DNA from 3 places in the Lutispora sp. genome. Region 3 is predicted to be linked to each of the others. Evidence: a T-box and tRNA genes for the amino acid it is inferred to sense, from the RefSeq annotation. Region 3 holds a T-box; the other regions hold tRNA genes.

Region 1 (7,512 bases), on a different contig from region 3:
TGGCTGAGAAATTGAATAAAATCGAGATATTAATCAAGACAAAGGCTGGAGTAAACGGGAAGCTCTTCGGCTCAATTACAGCTAAGGATATTGCAGATATAATAAAGCAAAAACATAAAATAGAAGTAGATAAAAAGAAGATAGTTCTTGATGACGCAATAAAATCTTTGGGAACTCAAGAAGTTGAGATAAAGGTTTATCCAGAGGTTACAGCAAAGGTGAAAGTAACTGTTGCACAAGAATAGGGAAGAGGGGTCACATTGGAATATAGCATAGTATGCAGCAATAATGAATTATTAGATGTACTTATTGATTACAGCAAGAAAATCTACGGAGACATGAAATGTAAAGGCATAGATGATTTAAAGGATCCTAAGGCAAAGGCAAAGAAACTCTGGCAAATACTTAATCCGGAAGAGGCTGCGTCATTTCAAGAGCAGATGGATTTGGATTATATGTTGGAATCTATAAGGGACAAGCTATCAGATAAAGCTGCCAGAGTGTATACGGAAAAGTTAATTAAGCAGGAAATACTCCATAAAATAGAGGAAAATGAAAGAGAATATTTAAATCAAATAAAGCTTCAGATTATAAAAAAGCACTCAGATAATGAAAATCCATCAACTCTGAAAAAGTATGCAGAATTAGAGAAGAAGAAAAGGATATCTTTGACAAAGCAAATATCAGATATATTAAGGCCCCAAAAAGAAGAAGAAATTATTGGACAGTATAGGGGCGTAAAAACATTGATATCAAAGATTGCTTCTCCTTTTCCTCAGCATGTTATTATCTATGGACCTCCTGGTGTAGGAAAAACATCTGCTGCCAGAATAGCGCTTAAAACAGCTAAGGAGAAACCATATAGTCCTTTTGATAAAGACGCGCCTTTTATCGAAGTAAATGGTACTACATTGAGATGGGATCCTAAAGAGGCGGTAAATCCACTCCTTGGCTCTGTACATGATCCTATATATCAAGGAGCAAGAAAAGATTTATCTGATATAGGGATACCAGAGCCAAAACCTGGGCTGGTGACGGAAGCACATGGAGGTATTTTGTTTATAGATGAAATAGGTGAATTGGACTTAATGCTCCAAAACAAGCTACTAAAAGTGCTGGAAGACAAAAAAGTTGATTTTGATTCTTCATACTATGATGAAAGCAGCATTGAAATACCAAAATACATCCATATGCTGTTCAAGGAGGGAGCGCCAGCAGATTTTATACTAATAGGCGCTACAACCAGAAGACCAGAGGAGATAAACCCTGCATTAAGATCCAGATGTGCCGAGATATTTTTTGATCCGCTAAGCCCAAAAGATATTGAAGCTATATTGGAAAATGGTGCCCAAAGGCTTGATATAACCATAGACGATGATGCTAAGAAACTAATAAGCAAGCATACCTATGACGCAAGAAAAGCCATAAATATTTTGTTAGACTGTTATTCCAGTCACCTTTATGAAAAGCCGAATCAGAGAGTTATCATAGATTATGACAGAGCAAAGCGAGTATTAGGCCCTCTTGTCAGGGAGGAATATACAGAAGAGAGAGTAGGCTTTGAAACAGGAAAGGTATATGGAGCTGGGGTAAATGGATATTTAGGAAGTATTATAGAATTTGAATCCTTAGCCTTTAAAAGAGATGATGAGATGGGTTCTGTAAGATTTAATGAAACAGCTGGCTCAATGATACGAGATTCTCTTTTCAATGCCCTTGCAGTTCTTAAGTATAACATGGGCATAAATCCTGACAAATATGATATACATGTTAACTGCATTGGTGGAGCCAAAGTAGATGGACCATCAGCAGGTCTGGCTATAACATGTCTTTTGTATTCAGCAATCATGCAAAAACCTTTGCGCAGAGATTGCTGTATAACGGGGGAAATATCTATAGGCGGGGACATAAAAGCAGTAGGTGGAATAAGAGAGAAAATTAACGCTGCCATAAGGGCAGGTTTTAAGCATATGATAATACCCTATGAAAATAAAAAGGATACCATAGACATTGAAGGTATAAACATAATTGAAGCAGGCAATATAAAAGAAGTAATGGAATTTTTGACCATATAACCCTGGGGTTTGTGAGGTGTAATTATGAGTGAGCTGATACAAAAGATACCGCCAAACAACTTAGAAGCAGAACAGTCTGTTTTAGGTGCAATGCTTTTGGACAAGGAAGCTATATCAGCAGCTTCTGAAATATTGAAAGGCGATGATTTTTATAGGGAAGTCCACAAAGAAATTTTTGAAGCAATTATTGATATTTATAATGATAATAATCCTGTGGACCTAATTACTCTTACAGAAAAGTTAAAGGGTAGAAATACTTTAGAGGCAGTGGGAGGTATAACTTACCTTACTCAGCTTATGAATATTGTACCTACAACCAGCAATATAGATCAATATGTAAAAATTGTAGAAGAAAAATCCTTATTAAGAAAGCTGATAAAATCATCCAATGAAATTATATCCAAATGCTATGATAATCCAGAAGACCCTATAGAGGTAGTGGATCAGGCAGAAAAGAGCATATTTGATATTTCCTTGAGCAAATCCTCTCAAGGCTTTGTACCTATTAAGCAAATACTAACAACCAATTTTGACAGAATTGAGGAACTTTACCTAAATAAGGGTAAAATAACTGGGATACCAACAGGTTTTGTGGACTTGGACCAGAAGCTGTCGGGCTTGCAAAGATCAGACCTTATATTGATTGCAGCAAGACCATCTATGGGTAAATCAGCGCTTATGATGAACCTGGTGCAACATGCGGCTGTGAGGGAAAACATTCCTGTGGCTATATTTTCATTAGAAATGTCAAAGGAGCAGCTTTCACAAAGGCTTCTCTGTGCAGAAGCATTGATAGATGCACATAGACTTAGGACAGGAGATATAACGGAAGATGAATGGATAAAGCTTGCCAGAGCAATGGGGGTACTTGCTGATAAACCCATATTCATAGATGATACTCCTGCAATATCTATTACTGAGATGAGAGCAAAATGCCGAAGATTGAAAATAGAGCATGGTTTAGGCTTGATAGCCATAGACTATCTACAGCTCATGTCCGGCAGCAGTAAATATGACAGCAGGCAACAGGAAGTCTCCGATATATCCAGATCCCTAAAAGCATTGGCTCGTGAACTGGATGTACCGGTAGTGGCTTTGTCTCAGCTTAGCCGTGCACCTGAAATGAGAGCAGATCACAGGCCAATATTATCTGATTTAAGAGAGTCGGGTGCCATCGAGCAGGATGCAGATGTGGTTATATTCCTTTATAGGGATGAATACTATCATCCTGATACAGAAAAAAAGAACATAGGAGAAGTTATAATAGCAAAGCAGAGAAACGGCCCTACCGGTGTTGTAGAATTGGTATGGTTGGGACAGTTTACTAAGTTTGCAGATAAAGCAAAGTTGTAAAACCGCGATATTCGCGGTTTTTTTTACTCCGTGTCATGTCTTACTCTTAAGTTATCCACAATATTTTATGTAACAAGTGGATAACTTGAATAAAGTCAAAAATGCCGATTCTACATCCATTGAAATTACATATATACAAAAGGCTATTCGAACATATGTGCATATCTCTGTGGATAATGTGGATAATGTGGATTCGAAAATCAAGAATTAGGGAAACAAGAAAATACAGAATATTCAACTAATATGATAAAATATGACAAATTAACATAATATATGTTGAAACGTGTTATCGGTTGATGACATAATAATCTATTAGTAGTCAAAAATAGATATATAGAATAAAATAATATTATGAATAATAAGTGATGGTTGTTAATAAGTTGTACACAAGTTGACTCTATAATACACATCTGTTAATATAAGAAAGGCTTCTATGTAAACATTATGCTTATACACAAAGGCAGAAAAAATATACTGATGAATAAAGGGTGAAATTTATGAAAAATAAATATGATGTCATCATAATAGGTGCTGGTCCGGCAGGTATATTTACGGCTCTTGAGTTGGTAAATAACAACAAGGATTTAGACATACTTATTTTGGATAAAGGTAGGACTTTGTCTCAGAGGAAATGTCCGGCAAGAAGCATAGGCAGATGTGTGAGCTGTGACCCTTGTGGTATTACTTTTGGTTGGTCAGGAGCAGGAGCCTTTAGTGACGGTAAGCTGTCTTTAAGTCCTGAGGTCGGTGGCAATATTACCGATTACATGACAGAAGATGAAGCAAAGGAATTGATAAACTATGCAGATTCCATCTATTTAGACTTTGGAGCTCAAAGTGAAGTTCATGGTTTAAACAGTAAAAAGATTGATGATGTAAAATATGAAGCTTCGAGACATAATATACAGCTGATTCCCTGTCCAGTAAGACATCTAGGCACAGAAAAAGCTTATTATGTTTTGGAAGGCATGTATAAATACCTGGTAGAGAATCCAAAGGTTGATTTCTCTGAATTGACAACAGTAGTAGATATAAATGAGGAAAACAGCATAGCAAAATCTGTAACAATAAATATAAAAGGTAAGGAAACAATAGTTATTGAAGGAGAATATATTGTTGCAGCTCCTGGCAGGGGAGGCGCTGAATGGCTTTCTGAACAAACTAGAAAACTTTCAATAAAAACTGCTAACAATGCAGTTGATATAGGAGTAAGAGTAGAAGTTCCTAATAGCATTATGGATCATCTTACAAAGGATCTCTATGAGGCCAAGCTTGTTTATTATTCAGATACTTTTGACAACAAAGTAAGAACATTCTGTATGAATCCAGGCGGAGTGGTATCTCAAGAAAATTATGAAGGCGGTCTAGCTTTAGTAAATGGCCATAGCTATGCAGATGACAGCCTTAAAACTGATAATACTAATTTTGCCATGTTAGTTTCAACAAGATTTACAGAACCTTTCAAAGAGCCCATTGAGTATGGTAAATATGTAGCAAGGCTGGCAAATATGTTGACAGGCGGTGGTATACTAGTTCAAAGACTTGGAGATTTGCTTCAGGGAAGACGAACAGATAGGGATAGATTGAAGAAGTCTACAACTATACCAACTATGAAAAATGCAGTGCCTGGAGATTTAAGTTATGTATTGCCTCATAGATATCTGGTATCCATCATAGAAGCAATGAAGGCATTTGACAATATAGCACCTGGTCTATATTCAAAGAATACTCTTCTATATGGTGTAGAATGTAAGTTTTATTCTAGCAAGGTACAGGTTAATAATAAATTTGAAACTTCAGTTAAAAACCTTTATACAATAGGTGATGGAGCAGGTATTACCAGAGGGCTTATGCAAGCCTCTGTAACCGGCATAGTTGTGGCAAGAGATATAATTAGTAAGCTTTAATGATAATTTTGTATATAAAAACAAAGATTTGCCATTGCAAAAAATTAAAAATCCAATTATAATATCATTATCTCACTTAATACTGCATGTTAAAAAACGCATTAACTCAACATAAAATTGGCAATAAAAAAATATAAAAATAATGTTGACAAAATGGTTTGAAACATGTAGAATGTATAAATGTGAGCGCTAACACTCACAGAGGATCCACTAGCTCAGTAGGTAGAGCACATGACTTTTAATCATGGTGTCCGGAGTTCGACTCTCCGGTGGATCACCATCAAATGGCCCGTTGGTCAAGCGGTTAAGACATCGCCCTTTCACGGCGGTAACAGGGGTTCGATTCCCCTACGGGTCACCATTATAATTGGGCGCATAGCTCAGCTGGGAGAGCATCTGCCTTACAAGCAGAGGGTCATAGGTTCGAGCCCTATTGTGCCCACCATTTTAAAATTTTATTCGGCCCAGTAGTTCAGTTGGTTAGAATGCCAGCCTGTCACGCTGGAGGTCGACGGTTCGAGCCCGTTCTGGGTCGCCATTAAGTAGGCTGGTGTAGCTCAATTGGCAGAGCAGCTGACTTGTAATCAGCAGGTTGGCGGTTCGATTCCGTTCACCAGCTCCATATGAAAGATAACACTGCAAGTAATTGCAGTGTTTTTTTTATGTATTATTGACAGCACTTTTATTTGACCTGAATGATTTGCAAAAGTTCAGGAAGCTTTTGAGAGCATGAGAATGCTGTATGCTATTATTCCAGAAAATCCTGATAGTCCTGTTTACTGTTCTATCTTGAAAGGGAATAGCAGTTACCTTATAGCTGTCGAGGGCAGGTATTTTAGGCATAATAGCTATTCCAAGCTGTGCTCCTACAAAAGAAGCCATAGAGTTGCATTCGTCAACTTCAAAAAAGATGTTTGGGATTATATTGTATTTTTTGAATAAGGAATTGGTTTGATAGAATAGATCAGTTCCTTTTTTGATCATTATGAATCTTTCATTCTTAAAATCATCTATTGTGACTGATGTATACTTTGCTAAAGGATGACTATTGTATACAACAAGATAGAGCTCCTGTTCAAATAAAGGGATAGATTCGATGCACTCGTTAACTACTCCACTACACGGAGCCATGACAACATCAAGGGAGCCTTCTATCAGCTTTTTCATTAGGAACTCAGTTATATTAACCTGGAAACTGAAACTAATATTACGGTTACCCCTATAGATGTAGAATTCATCGATTAATTGTGGAATTGCATCAAAGCTGACAGAGTAGATGTATCCTAGATTGATGTTCCCGTTTGAAGGATAATACATTTTATTAAGCTGGGCTTCGCCCTGGACAAGTATGTTAAGAGCACTTTCAGCATATGGGAGAAAGGCTTCACCGTATTCTGTCAATGAAACATTTATACCTTCCTTTTTAAAAAGTGGTACACCTAATCTCTTGCTTAGTTGGGAAATTGCATAACTGAGGCTGGGTTGAGATATATTGAGATTCTCAGCTGCTTTAGTAAAATGCAGTGTACGTGCTGTTTCAACAAAATATCTCAATTGCTGTAAGGTCATAATATCACCTCCTGTGGAGTTGAAAGTTATAACAGCATAATTAAATCATAGAGAACTTTTATTAAATTATATAAAACAAGTATTAGACAGTCAAGGAAAAGGGACATATAATTATTATAAAATAAATAATATTTATACAATTGATAAATCAGTGACTGCCTATAACTAGGAAAAGTTACATGTGAGCAAATAAAAAAGACTATGATTAATGGCCTTTCACATAATTCTTCTCCAAATTGCTTATCTGCTTTAAGACTCGTCATAACACAGAGAACGACCAGATGAAAAAAATGATTATTTATTCTATTAAAAATAACATTCTAAAACTCACAATAAAAAGATTATATATTGAAGGAAGGGATTCAATATGAAAACCATAAATATTGCATTAATAGGCTCAGGTTACGGAGGAGTTTTGCATGCAAATGGTTATAGAAAGGTCAGCAAAGTGCCTGTGAAGATCAAAACGGTAGTAGATGCCTATGATTTGGAAAAGGCACAGAAATTAGCCAATAATTATGGAATTGAGAATGTATCAAGGAATATAGAAGATATACTCAATGATCCGGAAATAGATATAGTTGATATTTGTACTCCTCCCATGTCCC
Region 2 (5,580 bases), on a different contig from region 3:
TTTCCTCTATTATCTTTCCTATTTTTACTTCCTTCGAAGCCTTATCATATATATTTTTAATCAAATCTTCTATCATTTGAGGTGCTTCCTTATCTATCTGTTCCTCAACATATTGAATAACTGCATTTTTTATAATATGAGGTACTAATGAAGGTAATTTTTCATATATATTTTGTGAAATCTTTCTCTTTACTAATTCAATTATCCTATCACTGCTTCCTTCATCAATAATTCTTTCAAATATATCTTTAAAATCTATTAGCTCCATTTCCACAGTCTGTCCTATGCTAACAGCCATCTCAGCTTTACGTTTAGGAATCAGACCTTGGATTTCCAAAGCCAGAATTTTTACCGGCTTTATAGGCCTAAAAAGCATCTTTATAGCAATAATATTAGTCAACCAACCAATTATACCACCTATAATAGTTGAAATAAGAACTTTATACATATATAATTCACCTGTCTATACAAATAATTAATAATAATTATAACATATAAACAGGTGACATAATTCATCAATTTAATTCCTTATTTACCTTTAATATGCCGCAAAGATCACACCCTCTGCATAGCTCTATCCTATCGTAGAATATATTGGTGATAGTTCTGAAAAGTTCTTTATTTTTGAAATTCTGGCAATCATGAATGATAACCTTATTTGGAGCTATAGTGATTAGTGTGCTTATGAGAAGATCATCTAGACTTATATCATTGTCTCCAATTTCAGCTCTCAGTTCTTCAAAGCATTCACAATTAATAGGACTATTCTTGCTATCAATCAATATATAACCGCCTTTATCTATAGGAACAACATTTACAATATCTACTTTGCATTCTTGAATCTCCACAAAATATCTTAGAAGTTTTATAAATTCATTATATTCCCTCTCGGCAATATATTCTTCCACTGATCTTTCCACCAAATCTGCCAGCTCTTTTATATAGTCATTCAATCTGAAATTTACAAAGCCATCTATAATTATGAAGTTCTCTGACTTCAGATAGTTCAATATTTTTCTTATAATTCTAGTTCGTCTGGTTTGACCATAAAAACCATCTCTATATCCATCTTCTGCAGCAAGAAGTTTTATGGTTGACTCATAGATTAATTCTCTCTCATATTCTGTCAAATATAGATAATACTCTTTTATTATCTTTCTCAATATTTTAGTTTCATAATTATCTATAATAACATCACACAACACTTGAGCAAGCGAATATTTAAAGTCTTCACTGGATCTGTTTTCTATTAATTTTGACATAAAGCCTTCCTTTAATCCGCATCTTATAAAAACTGTATCTCCTGCTGTATATTCTTCATGTGTGATGCGCATATCTTCATTACTAATGGATTCAAGGCCTGAAAAGATATGATTCTTAATCTTTTCATCATTATTTCTAACAGCAATGGTTGTTAAGTACATCTGCTCAACTCCTTCCTGTTAAGTATTATTTGTGTTACTAAAACAATTATTCAATGGCCTAATCAGCCCAAAAGCTTTGAACTTCAATAGCTTATAGGCATTATTGAACCAATGTCCATGATTTTCTTATTGCTGAGTATTTTGATATCAATACCTTTTAAAGCTATATACTCCACAATTTTATTATAGCTTTTCATTTCCTTCATGCTTCCTGTAAAAGCTATAACATTTCTTGAAATCAAACCTGAAGAACCGCCAATAAAGCCATAATCTAATCCAACTATATCAATATCACCAGGCTCTATAATAAGCACTTCTATCCCATACTTTTCTAATACTCTAGCTACTCCTATATCATGAGTTATTACAGAATGTTCATCTACGATGCAAACAGAACATTTAGTATAACCCTGATTAACATGAATCAATTCTACTTCGTATTTCTCATACAGCTTAATGATTTCTGGATCTGTGTACTTTGTATTATGGAAAGCAAATTTGCCCATTCTTAATACATTATATGCTATATTTTCTGGATAGTTTCTTTGTAGCCATGTAGCACCTTTTGTCAATGCAAATCCTTTTTTAAAAAACCTCCCGGCAACTTTATCATATATGTTTGGTGCAATGACCAAAGAGTTTCCTCCTATATGATGAATCAATATATCAGGATGTCCATTTATCGCCTCGTATAATTCATTGCATCTTTCTGTCTTTATTATATCTATATCCATATATAATAATTTTGATAAAATTTCACCATCTACCCTATAATCCAATATAACAGTTTTTACTTTATCTATAGGAAGGTTGGGGTTTTCAATAAATATGCTCATTTTCGCTCCACCTTGTAAAACATAATAATTTTATTGTTTCATTATTTTAAACTTATAATAGCATTTTCATATAAAGATGGTTTCTAATTGGAATATTATAGGAATCAAGGAAGTCTTTCTTTAAATTCATAAGGTTAAGTTAACACTAATTTAGACTCACCTTTGAATTATTATAAAAAAATACTTCTCCTAGGAGAAGTATTTCAATAATATTATCTAATTATGGAGGCGACACCCGGATTTGAACCGGGGATAAAGGATTTGCAGTCCTCTGCCTTACCACTTGGCTATGTCGCCTTATATGGAGCGGGTGACGAGATTCGAACTCGCGACTTTCACCTTGGCAAGGTGACACTCTACCACTGAGTTACACCCGCATTTAGTTAAATGGTGCCTTGGGGCGGAATCGAACCACCGACACGAGGATTTTCAGTCCTCTGCTCTACCGACTGAGCTACCAAGGCTCAAATGGCGACCCAGAACGGGCTCGAACCGTCGACCTCCAGCGTGACAGGCTGGCATTCTAACCAACTGAACTACTGGGCCATTTGATGGTGGGCACAATAGGGCTCGAACCTATGACCCTCTGCTTGTAAGGCAGATGCTCTCCCAGCTGAGCTATGCGCCCATCGTCTCTAACGACAAGATTTAGTATACAGCATAGTTGCTTCAAAGTCAAGTTAAAAAATTTATAAATTAGCTAAATGGCTTAAACTTGTATTGCTTTTTTCAATATATCTTGAAGTTCCTCTTTATTAAATAAGTATTTTTTATTGCAGAAGTGGCATATCAATTCTGCTTGACCTTGTTCCTCGATTAATTCTTTTAAATCTTCTACTCCTATAGCAACTAGCGCTTTTTCCAACCTGGCTCTATTACAATTACACCTATATCTTATCTCTTTTCTTTCATGAATTGTATATTCAATATCCTTCATTATAATCTGTACTAGACCTTCAATTCCCTCATCAGCAATAATATCAGTTACTGAATTGATGCTTGTAACATTTTTTTCTAATAGATCTATTGTATTATCATCAGCTTGTGGCATTACTTGCACAATAAAACCACCTGCTGAATCTACATTGCCGTTAATAGCGATTCTGACACCCAATGCCACAGCTGTAGGTGTTTGCTCAGAAGAGGCAAAATAAGAAGCTATATCCTCTCCAATCTCACCATTTACAATTGGTACCTGACCAATATAAGGCTCCTTTAAGCCTAAATCCTTTATGACAGTAAAAATGCCGTTTCTACCTACAGCTCCTCCAACATCTAGCTTTCCTTTATCATTTAATGGCAAATCTACAAATGGATTAGCTATATAACCTCTAACATCACCTGTTATATCTGATACAACAATAATGCTCCCGGCAGGTCCTTTTCCATTTATTTGTAATGTTATCTTATCTTTTTCAGATTTCAACATGGTTCCCATCATGCTACCAGCAGTTAACATACGCCCTAAAGCTGCGGTTGTAACAGGGTAGGTGTTGTGTATCAATCTAGCTTCTTCAACAATGTTTATTGTTGTACAGCACAATAATCTTATACTCCCATCTGCACTGGTACATCTTAATAATATGTCTTTCATTTTACCTCCTATTTTGTCCTATTGACACTTTTTAGCTATAAAAAATATTCTTTCACTTTTTTCATTGGCTTGAGTATATTTGAATTCATCCAAAGCTTCAATTTCGTTGAAATCTGTCTCTTTTAAAATTTCATATATTTCCTCAATTTTATAAGCTTTTTGAATATGAATCTCCTCTATTCTTCTATATAGTGTGCCATCAGGTACGAAAAAATTCAACCTCATGGTTACAATTGAAGAATTGACATCGAACTCATTCTCCCAGCTATAAAAGACCCCATTTTTCTCTTCAATAAAAGTGTTATCACCTATTATTCTCTTAAGTTTATGGAAGCTACTTATATCAAATATAAAAATTCCGCCAGGATTCAAGATTTTGTTAACTCCTTGAAAAACTTTAGTGAGTTCATTTTTGTCAGTTATATAATTTATTCCATCACAAGCGCAAAGGGCTGCGTCAAATTTCCTTGTTAATGTCAGATTTCTCATGTCTTGTCTCAAAAATCTGATTTTTTCTCCATACATTCTAGCTTTATTCTCAGCTATTGAAAGCATTTGCTCTGATGCATCTATTCCCCATAGATTATAACCAAGCCTGGACATAGGTATTGTTATATTACCGGTTCCACATGCCAAATCTAAGACATAATTTGGAGTTATACCTTTAGATTTAATTATATGATGTAAGTATTCTGCCCATTTCTCATAGTCCACTTCATCCATCAATGTGTCATATATTTGGGCAAAGTTCTCATAACAAGTCATAAGACATTACTTCCTTATCTGTGAAATTTATAGTATGAAATAGTGTTCTTTCTTTTCTTTTTTCTTCTGCCTAACAAGTATCCCGTTATAAAAGAAATTACAATAAAGATAATTGAAAGATATTTAAAACCTTTAATTTTCTCCATCAAGCTCTCCAGCTTAAATAATGCAATAGTCTTATCTATAATACTCTCTTTTTCAACATTTTGCTCAGGTCTTTCCTGTTCAATAATTTCAACAACTTCTATATAATTCTTTCCGGCTGTCTCCATCCATTTGTTGATATATTCATTATCTTCTTTTGCTTGAGTTTGTAAAGTTTTCATAATATCCAACAGCTCTAAATCTGATACATCCTTTTCTATGGTCTGATCTAAATCATATAATATCTTATATTTTAGTCTGCTTGGATACAACATATTATAATTCAAGTCCTTAATATACTCCACATATTTAGAGAAATCTGCCTGTTTTCTATAAGCTTCGGCTTTTATATATTTAATCTGGTTTGAATTAAAAGTTGGATCTGTTGGATTGTTAAGATATTCATCACATAGAGTATTTACAGATTCGTAGTCTTTCTTTCTAAAAGAAGCTGCAATATTTTTGAGCTTCTTATCGGAACTGAAATCAAATCTATCAACGGACAGCTTATCAACCAGTTCATAATCTAAACCAAGTATCTCGCTGCCTTTATTTACTTCCATTGTAAGTCTTTTATTGCCACTTAATACTGTCTTCTCTTCTGTAATTCCAATTGTATCTAAAACATTGTATGGATAAAAATCATATAGTGAAAGTACAATAGTAGATGCATCTGAGTACACAAGATCTTTATTCTTATGATATCTGATGCTATACATTCCCTTGCTGTCGTTTTTAAGCTTGCTTTCATACCTTACATTAATAACTTTAGTTTCATTAGCTTTGAACCATAGGCTGGCTGTATGCCATTTCGAAG
Region 3 (7,512 bases):
ATTAGAAAGATTCTCAAAAGAAAAGGCTAAAGAGATGTTTGATACATATATAGAATATAATGAGAGAATCCATGATGAAATGGTAGAGGTATTTGGTAATGTAGATAATTTGCTGGACGAAATTACTAGAATAGGCTGCAAGACAGCAATTGTTACCTCAAAAAGGAAAGCTTTAGCAAAGAGAGGTCTAACCCTGTTTAATCTTCTTGATTATTTTGATGATGTTATTGCTTTAGAAGACACAGAGAAACACAAACCTAACCCGGAACCAATTTTAGAAGCTTTATCTAGACTTAATGCTAGCAAAAATGAAGCATTGATGGTGGGTGACAGTGAATTTGATATTAAATGTGCACATAATGCAGGGGTGGACAGTGTTTTTGTCAGTTGGAGCCAGGCAGGAGATTATCAGGATAAAAGTATAAAGCCAGATTATATTATTAAGGATATTTCAGAAATTATTTATATATTAAGAACAAAATGATGTGAGTAAAGACTCACATCATTTTTAACACTTTCTTTTCTATCCATAAAACAGAAAGGTAAAGAACAGCTGCTACAATAGCCAGTATAAGAACACTGGTCATTACGAGATCCATCTTAAATACTTGACCACCATAAATAATTAGATATCCTAGACCAGCTTTCGATACCAGGAATTCACCTACAATTACACCTACAAGAGATAATCCTACATTTATTTTTAAGGTTGATATAATTGTTGTTATTCCCGAGGGTAAAACTACTTTACGAAGTATTTGTCTTTTATTTGCTCCGAAGGTTTTAAGCAGTTTTATTTTATCCTCATCGCAATTTCTAAAGCTGGTAAATACGTTTATTATTGTAACGATAATAGAGAAAAGTAAAGCCATAACAATTATGGACTTTGTTGTTCCTCCTATCCAGACAAGTATAATGGGACCAAGAGCAGTCTTAGGCAGTGCATTTAATACTACTAAATATGGATCTAACACACTGGCAAGAAAATCAGACCACCATAAGGCTATGGCAATTAAAGTACCTAATATAGTGCCGATAATAAACCCTACCATTGTCTCATATACTGTTACTCCCGTATGAATAAATAGAGAGCCATCCTTCCCCATCGTAATTAGAGTTTCCAATATCCTGCTTGGTTGGCTCATTATAAAAGGATCTATCCAATCTTTTTGAGCTGCGAATTCCCAAAGCACAAATATTAATATCAATATAATTATTCGCGATATTCTTATAGCTGATTTCATTCGTTTGCGGCTTGTCAGATACTTTTTATATTCTTCAGATATAGTAATATCACTATTATTATACATGGACATCCAGCTCCTTCCATATAGTATTGAAATATACCCTGAATTCAGGAGCCTCTCTGCAGGTAATAGGAGTTTTGTAATCACAGCTTAGGCTTATTTCGTGTATAGATTTTATTTCTGCAGGCCTCTTCGTAAGGACTACAATTCTATCACTCATAGAAATTGCTTCTGCTAAATCATGTGTCACAAGTATGGCTGTCTTTTTTTCCTTTTTCAATATCAACCAAACTTCTTCTGAAATTGCTATTCTTGTCTGGTAGTCTAAGGCTGAGAATGGTTCATCTAACAATAGTATATCAGGTTTGGTTGCTAAGGTTCTTATTAATGCGACCCTCTGCCTCATGCCACCGGACAGTTGTTTTGGGTAATAGTTTCTGAACTCATAAAGTCCATATTCTTTTAATAACATTTCTACAAACTCTTGATTTTCTTTGTTATACTTTCCTTGTATTTCTAAACCTATGGTAATGTTTTTCATAATGTTTCTCCATTCAAACAAATGATCTTTTTGAAGCATATAGCCTACACTGGAAGAAGGGCCTTTTACTTCTTTGTCATTCACTAGAACTTTTCCTGATGTGGGTGTTAAAATGCCTGATATCAATGATAATAGAGTAGATTTACCGCAGCCGCTAGGCCCAACAATGCTTACAAACTCACCATTCATAATATCTAGGTTCAGCTTTCGTATAGCTTTGGTTTCTCCCTCAAGGGTATGGTAGTTCATAGAAACATCTACTATTTCAACTACCTTTTTCATCAAACCACCCCTTCGATAACTTCCATCACTTTATAATATTCCAAAATATTTTAAAAGTGATTGAATCCTTGATGAATAACAATTCAGTAGGGGCAGCAACTTGTGCTACCCCTACCTAAGGAGGTCATATGGTATTGGGTTTTACTGGGACATATCTCTTGTCCCAGTAACATATTATTATACAAATCCCAAAATGTTACGACCTATTTAATGTTTTTTACTGCTTCTTCAGCAAATCTGTCATCAAATAATACGCTATGATCGACTCTCTTATCCAGTTCGCCGGCAGTTTCCATAACATCCTGCAGCAATTCAAAGGATTCTGGGATGGAGATTGGGGTATTGTTCCATGCATCTATTTCTTTATATCTGTTTATAACAGTAACTAATATATCATCATCAGCATCTGGGAAGAAAGACTTTATTTCTCTTGCAATATCTTCTGCTTTATTATTCTGAACCCATAATTGTCCCTTATATAACGCATTGGTAAAGCGTTGAATAATGTCTGAATTCTTTTCAATATAGCTCTTTTTAGCAAAATATGCTGTATAGGCGATTAATCCGCTATCTTCACCGATTGAAGCAACTATACTGCCTGCATTTTCTTTTTCCAGCATTGATGCTGTAGGTTCAAAAAGAGCAACATAATCACCCATACCTCCTTTAAAGGCTCCAGCTGTAGCTGTGAATTGGAGGTTTGTTATCATCTCAACATCTTTTCCGGGGGTTAAGCCATTCTTTTTCAGTACATATTCAAGGGTCATTTGGGGAACTCCTCCTGGCCTGCCACCGATTATAGTTTTACCTACAGTATTTTTCCAGTCAAAGTTCGGATCTGGCTCTCTAGCCACCAAAAATGAACCGTCGCATTTAGTCAGCTGGGCAAATATAACTGCATGATCTTCCTTGCCCTGATTATAGACATATATGCAGGCTTCAGGTCCTGCAAAGCCTATATCACATTCACCTGCGAGCAAGGCTGTCATAGTTTTATCTGCACCCTGACCTGTGGTCAATTCGATTTTTATTCCTTCCTCTTCAAAGAATCCTTTGTTTATTGCCACATAATGAGGAGTATAAAAAATTGACCGAACAACCTCATTGAGTCTGATAGTTGTCAATTCGCTTTTGCTGCAGCCTGTAAGCCATGATAAACCGAGTGCTAAAATCATGATGAAGCAAAGCAATTTTTTTGTGGTCTTCATACAATCACTCCTAAGAATATATTTATCATTTACAGTCTATTCCTAGAAATTTTGATTGTGCTTGTCTAAGGAATAATGGTCTTGGTTGGTTTTTGAGAAGGTTATTGCATATAATGTTAATAAGAGACTTAATAAAGAAAGCTTTATTGGAAAAAATATATTTGATAGAAATTTTTAAAGATAGGGGTTGAGGCTATGATTACACCTAATGTGCTGACATCCATAAGAATAGGTTTGGTGCCTCCCATGATATATAGCTATTTATATATGCCGAAGAATGGTGAAACAGTAGCTTTTTTTATTTTTCTATTCTCTGCTCTAACAGACATATTAGACGGATATATAGCTAGAAAATTCAATATGGTAACTAAATTAGGTACAGTTTTGGACCCACTGGCAGATAAAATGATGCTTATATCTGTTTTGACTATATTTGTCCTGAATAACAAAATCAGTTTTTGGATTCTACTAGTAATGGCATTTAAAGAACTGCTGATGATTCTTGGTGCATATTTTCTCTATAACAATGAGGATGTCGTAATACCAGCAAATATTTATGGAAAAATATCAACTTTAGTATTCTACGCTTCAGGTTTCGCTATAATGCTTGAATTAACAATCGGCATGTTATTAATGAACCTTTTTGTTTTATTAAATATAATATCCCTTTTTATATATTTTTACAGATTCGTATCCGTAAAAGGCATAATATAGAAATTTCTGCAAATCATATTGACAAAATGCATTATTGATGATATAAATAAAATTATTAAATGCTATGAAGAAGAGGAGTAAGCGAAAATCACCTTTCAGAGAAGAATACCCTAGGCTGGGAGGTATTCCAGGTAAGATTTAGCTGAAGGTAGCTTTGGAGCTCTTGTGTCGAATTCAGTAGATGCAAGCGGGTCTGCCCGTTATAGTGTAGAGAGCCGGTGATGGCCGGAATTAAGGTGGTACCGCGAACTAACCCTTCGTCCTTTTGTTGGGACGAGGGTTTTTTTATTTCTATAATATAACCTTTGGGTGGGAATAGTATAAGACATCATAATAGTAATCGTAAGAAATATGAATTATGCTAATAAATAGGAGGTAATAATATGGAGGAAGCAAAAAATTTAAGCAAAGCTTATGAACCAAAACAAGTAGAAGAAAAGTTATACCATATGTGGGTGGAAAATGGATATTTTACACCGGAAATAGATTATGATAAAGAGCCTTATACAATAGTGATTCCACCTCCAAACATCACTGGACAGCTTCATATGGGTCATGCTTTGGACAATACTATTCAGGATATATTGATAAGATGGAGAAGAATGCAGGGATATAGTACTTTATGGCTTCCAGGAACAGATCATGCGAGTATCGCAACTGAGGCCAAGATAGTTGAAACCCTCGCAAAGGAAGGTAAGACCAAATACGATCTTGGAAGAGACGGATTTCTTGAAAGAGCATGGGAATGGAAGAGAGAATATGGCGGAAGGATCATAAACCAGCTGAAGAAATTAGGTTGCTCCTGCGATTGGACGAGGGAAAGATTTACATTGGATGAAGGTTGCTCAAAGGCAGTATCTAAGGTGTTTATAAGTCTTTATGAGAAGGGCTTGATTTACAGGGGTGAGAGGATAATCAACTGGTGCCCAAGTTGTAAGACATCAATATCAGACATAGAGACTATATATGACGATGAAAAGGGACATTTCTGGCACATTAAATACCCTGTTAATGGAACTGATGATTTTATAGAAATTGCAACCACAAGACCTGAGACTATGTTGGGTGATACTGCAGTTGCAGTTCATCCGGAAGATGAGAGATATAAACATCTTATAGGCAAGACAGTAATTTTGCCCCTTATGAATAAAGAAATACCAGTAATAGCTGATGAGTATGTAGACATGGAATTTGGAACTGGTGCTGTTAAGATAACTCCGGCTCACGATCCAAATGATTTTGAAGTTGGCTTGCGTCACAATCTGCCCATGCCGCGAGTAATGAATGATGATGGCACTATAAATGAGCTTGGTGGAAAGTACTCAGGACTTGATAGATATGAAGCAAGAAAGCAAATAGTTAAAGACTTGGAAGAACAAGGCTATCTTGTAAATATAAAGGATCATGATCATAGCGTAGGCCATTGCCAGAGATGCAACACAACAATAGAACCTATTCTATCTAAGCAGTGGTTTGTTAAGATGAAGCCTCTTGCCGAGCCTGCAATAGAAGTTGTAGAAGATGGGAGGGTCAAGTTTGTTCCTGACAGATTCTCTAAAATCTACTTCAATTGGATGGAGAATATACAGGATTGGTGTATATCAAGACAATTATGGTGGGGACATAGAATACCTGCATACTATTGTCAGGATTGTGGGGAAATAATCGTAGCAGACAAAGCTCCAGAAAAATGCTCAAAATGCGGAGGAGAATTAAAGCAGGATGAAGACACATTAGACACTTGGTTCAGCTCAGCTCTGTGGCCTTTTTCAACATTAGGGTGGCCTGAGGAAACAGAGGATTTGAAATATTTCTATCCAACCAGCGTATTGGTAACTGGCTATGACATAATATTCTTCTGGGTAGCCAGAATGATATTCTCAGCCATGGAGAACATGAAAAAAGAACCTTTTAAATATGTTTATATACATGGAATTGTGAGAGATGCAGAAGGTAGAAAGATGAGCAAGTCCTTGGGAAATGGAATTGACCCACTGGATGTAATAGATAAATACGGTGCTGACGCATTAAGATTTAATTTAATATCCGGTAATTCCCCAGGAAATGATATGAGATTTTTCTGGGAAAGAGTAGAAGCCTTCAGCAACTTTGCTAATAAGATTTGGAATGCAGCAAGATTCGTATTAATGAATACTGATGAGAACAAGGATTATAACACTATTTTCAATTCTAGCAAAGATAATTTTACTACTGCAGATTATTGGATTCTAAGCAAACTCAATAAACTTATAAAAGAAGTTACAGATAATATGGAGAAATTTGAGCTAGGTATAGCCGCACAAAAAATCTATGATTTTATCTGGTTTGAGTTCTGCGATTGGTATATAGAACTAGTAAAGCCTAGACTATACTCTGATTTAGATGAAGATAAGTCTGTAGCACAAGCTACTTTAATACATGTTCTGAAGAATTCTATGAAGCTATTGCATCCATTCATGCCATTTATTACAGAGGAGATATATTCACATATCCCCCAAGCATCAGAATCAATTGTAATAAGCAGATGGCCTGAATATGACGAAGCTATGGATTTTGCATCCCAGGAAGAGAACATGGAAATAATAATGGAGGCTATAAAAGGGATAAGAAACATAAGAGCAGAGATGAATGTTGTACCTTCAAGGAAGTCAAAGACAATAATTGTGTCTGATAGAGAAGAAGTAAGAAATGCCATGGAGGAAGGTAGTTCCTATATCCAAAAACTGGCACATTCGTCAGAAGTAATTATAAAAGGAGAAAAGAAAGACATACCAGAGGATGCAGTCTCAATAATAATTGAAGGTGCAGAAATATTCTTACCTCTTGAAGACTTAATCGATAAAGAAAAAGAAATTGAAAGGCTAATGAAAGAAAAAGAAAAGCTGGATAAGGAATTGGAAAGAGTAAGAGGTAAATTGAGCAATGAAAAGTTTATAGCTAAAGCCCCAGATAAAGTAATTCAAGAAGAGAAGGATAAGGAGAAAAAGTATATGGAGCTGATGGATAAAGTATTAGAACGCCTTAAAGTATTGAAATAAGAGGTGTAATATGAATTATAAAGAAGCCTTAGTTTATATCGACATGAATCTTAAAGGTGGCTGTAATCCAGGGCTGAGCAGGATTGAAAATCTTCTGGAGCTTTTAGGCAACCCACATAAAGCCATTAAAGCAGTTCATATAGCCGGGACGAATGGTAAGGGTTCCATCACTGCAATGATATCCAATATATTGAAGAAAGGGGGATATAGGGTAGGCACCTATATCTCTCCTCACCTTCAAAGTATAACGGAAAGGTATCTCATCAATGGTGGGAAGATAGAAGAGAATGTTTTTGCCGATTATGTTGCTATAATAAAGAAAAATATTGATAAAATGATAGCAGCAGGTAAAGAAAGGCCTTCTCAGTTTGAAGCTCTGACAGCTCTTGCCTTTTTATACTTCAAGGATATGGGTATCGATATAGCCGTGGTTGAAGTAGGGTTAGGCGGCAGATATGATGCTACAAATGTTTTAGATTCTA

What was found. A T-box is a leader RNA that pairs with one kind of tRNA and senses whether it is charged. The one in region 3 lies ahead of ACESM9_RS10895 (valine--tRNA ligase), so its partner is inferred to be a tRNA-Val.
Region 1: it has a tRNA-Val gene. The T-box ahead of ACESM9_RS10895 (valine--tRNA ligase) is inferred to sense a tRNA for this amino acid. The anticodon was not compared.
Region 2: it has a tRNA-Val gene. The T-box ahead of ACESM9_RS10895 (valine--tRNA ligase) is inferred to sense a tRNA for this amino acid. The anticodon was not compared.

The regions. Positions count from the first base shown of each region.
Region 1 covers NZ_JAWLCK010000006.1:12,371-19,882, reverse strand. The annotation lists gene rplI (50S ribosomal protein L9) at 1-245, shown strand, start outside; gene lonC (Lon family ATP-dependent protease) at 261-2,075, shown strand; gene dnaB (replicative DNA helicase) at 2,100-3,428, shown strand; gene ACESM9_RS02065 (NAD(P)/FAD-dependent oxidoreductase) at 3,926-5,335, shown strand; tRNA gene ACESM9_RS02060 (tRNA-Lys) at 5,540-5,615, shown strand; tRNA gene ACESM9_RS02055 (tRNA-Glu) at 5,622-5,696, shown strand; tRNA gene ACESM9_RS02050 (tRNA-Val) at 5,705-5,780, shown strand; tRNA gene ACESM9_RS02045 (tRNA-Asp) at 5,797-5,873, shown strand; tRNA gene ACESM9_RS02040 (tRNA-Thr) at 5,882-5,957, shown strand; gene ACESM9_RS02035 (LysR family transcriptional regulator) at 5,996-6,904, opposite strand; gene ACESM9_RS02030 (Gfo/Idh/MocA family protein) at 7,272-7,512, shown strand, end outside.
Region 2 covers NZ_JAWLCK010000007.1:9,495-15,074, reverse strand. The annotation lists gene ACESM9_RS02430 (DUF445 domain-containing protein) at 1-448, opposite strand, end outside; gene ytxC (putative sporulation protein YtxC) at 516-1,424, opposite strand; gene ACESM9_RS02420 (DUF6873 family GME fold protein) at 1,508-2,260, opposite strand; tRNA gene ACESM9_RS02415 (tRNA-Cys) at 2,484-2,557, opposite strand; tRNA gene ACESM9_RS02410 (tRNA-Gly) at 2,563-2,637, opposite strand; tRNA gene ACESM9_RS02405 (tRNA-Phe) at 2,649-2,724, opposite strand; tRNA gene ACESM9_RS02400 (tRNA-Asp) at 2,730-2,806, opposite strand; tRNA gene ACESM9_RS02395 (tRNA-Val) at 2,813-2,888, opposite strand; gene hslO (Hsp33 family molecular chaperone HslO) at 2,970-3,854, opposite strand; gene ACESM9_RS02385 (class I SAM-dependent DNA methyltransferase) at 3,873-4,619, opposite strand; gene ACESM9_RS02380 (hypothetical protein) at 4,634-5,580, opposite strand, start outside.
Region 3 covers NZ_JAWLCK010000078.1:1,531-9,042, forward strand. The annotation lists gene ppaX (pyrophosphatase PpaX) at 1-484, shown strand, start outside; gene ACESM9_RS10875 (ABC transporter permease) at 498-1,310, opposite strand; gene ACESM9_RS10880 (ABC transporter ATP-binding protein) at 1,303-2,070, opposite strand; gene ACESM9_RS10885 (ABC transporter substrate-binding protein) at 2,274-3,278, opposite strand; gene ACESM9_RS10890 (CDP-alcohol phosphatidyltransferase family protein) at 3,474-3,992, shown strand; T-box leader at 4,048-4,260, shown strand; gene ACESM9_RS10895 (valine--tRNA ligase) at 4,376-7,030, shown strand; gene ACESM9_RS10900 (bifunctional folylpolyglutamate synthase/dihydrofolate synthase) at 7,041-7,512, shown strand, end outside.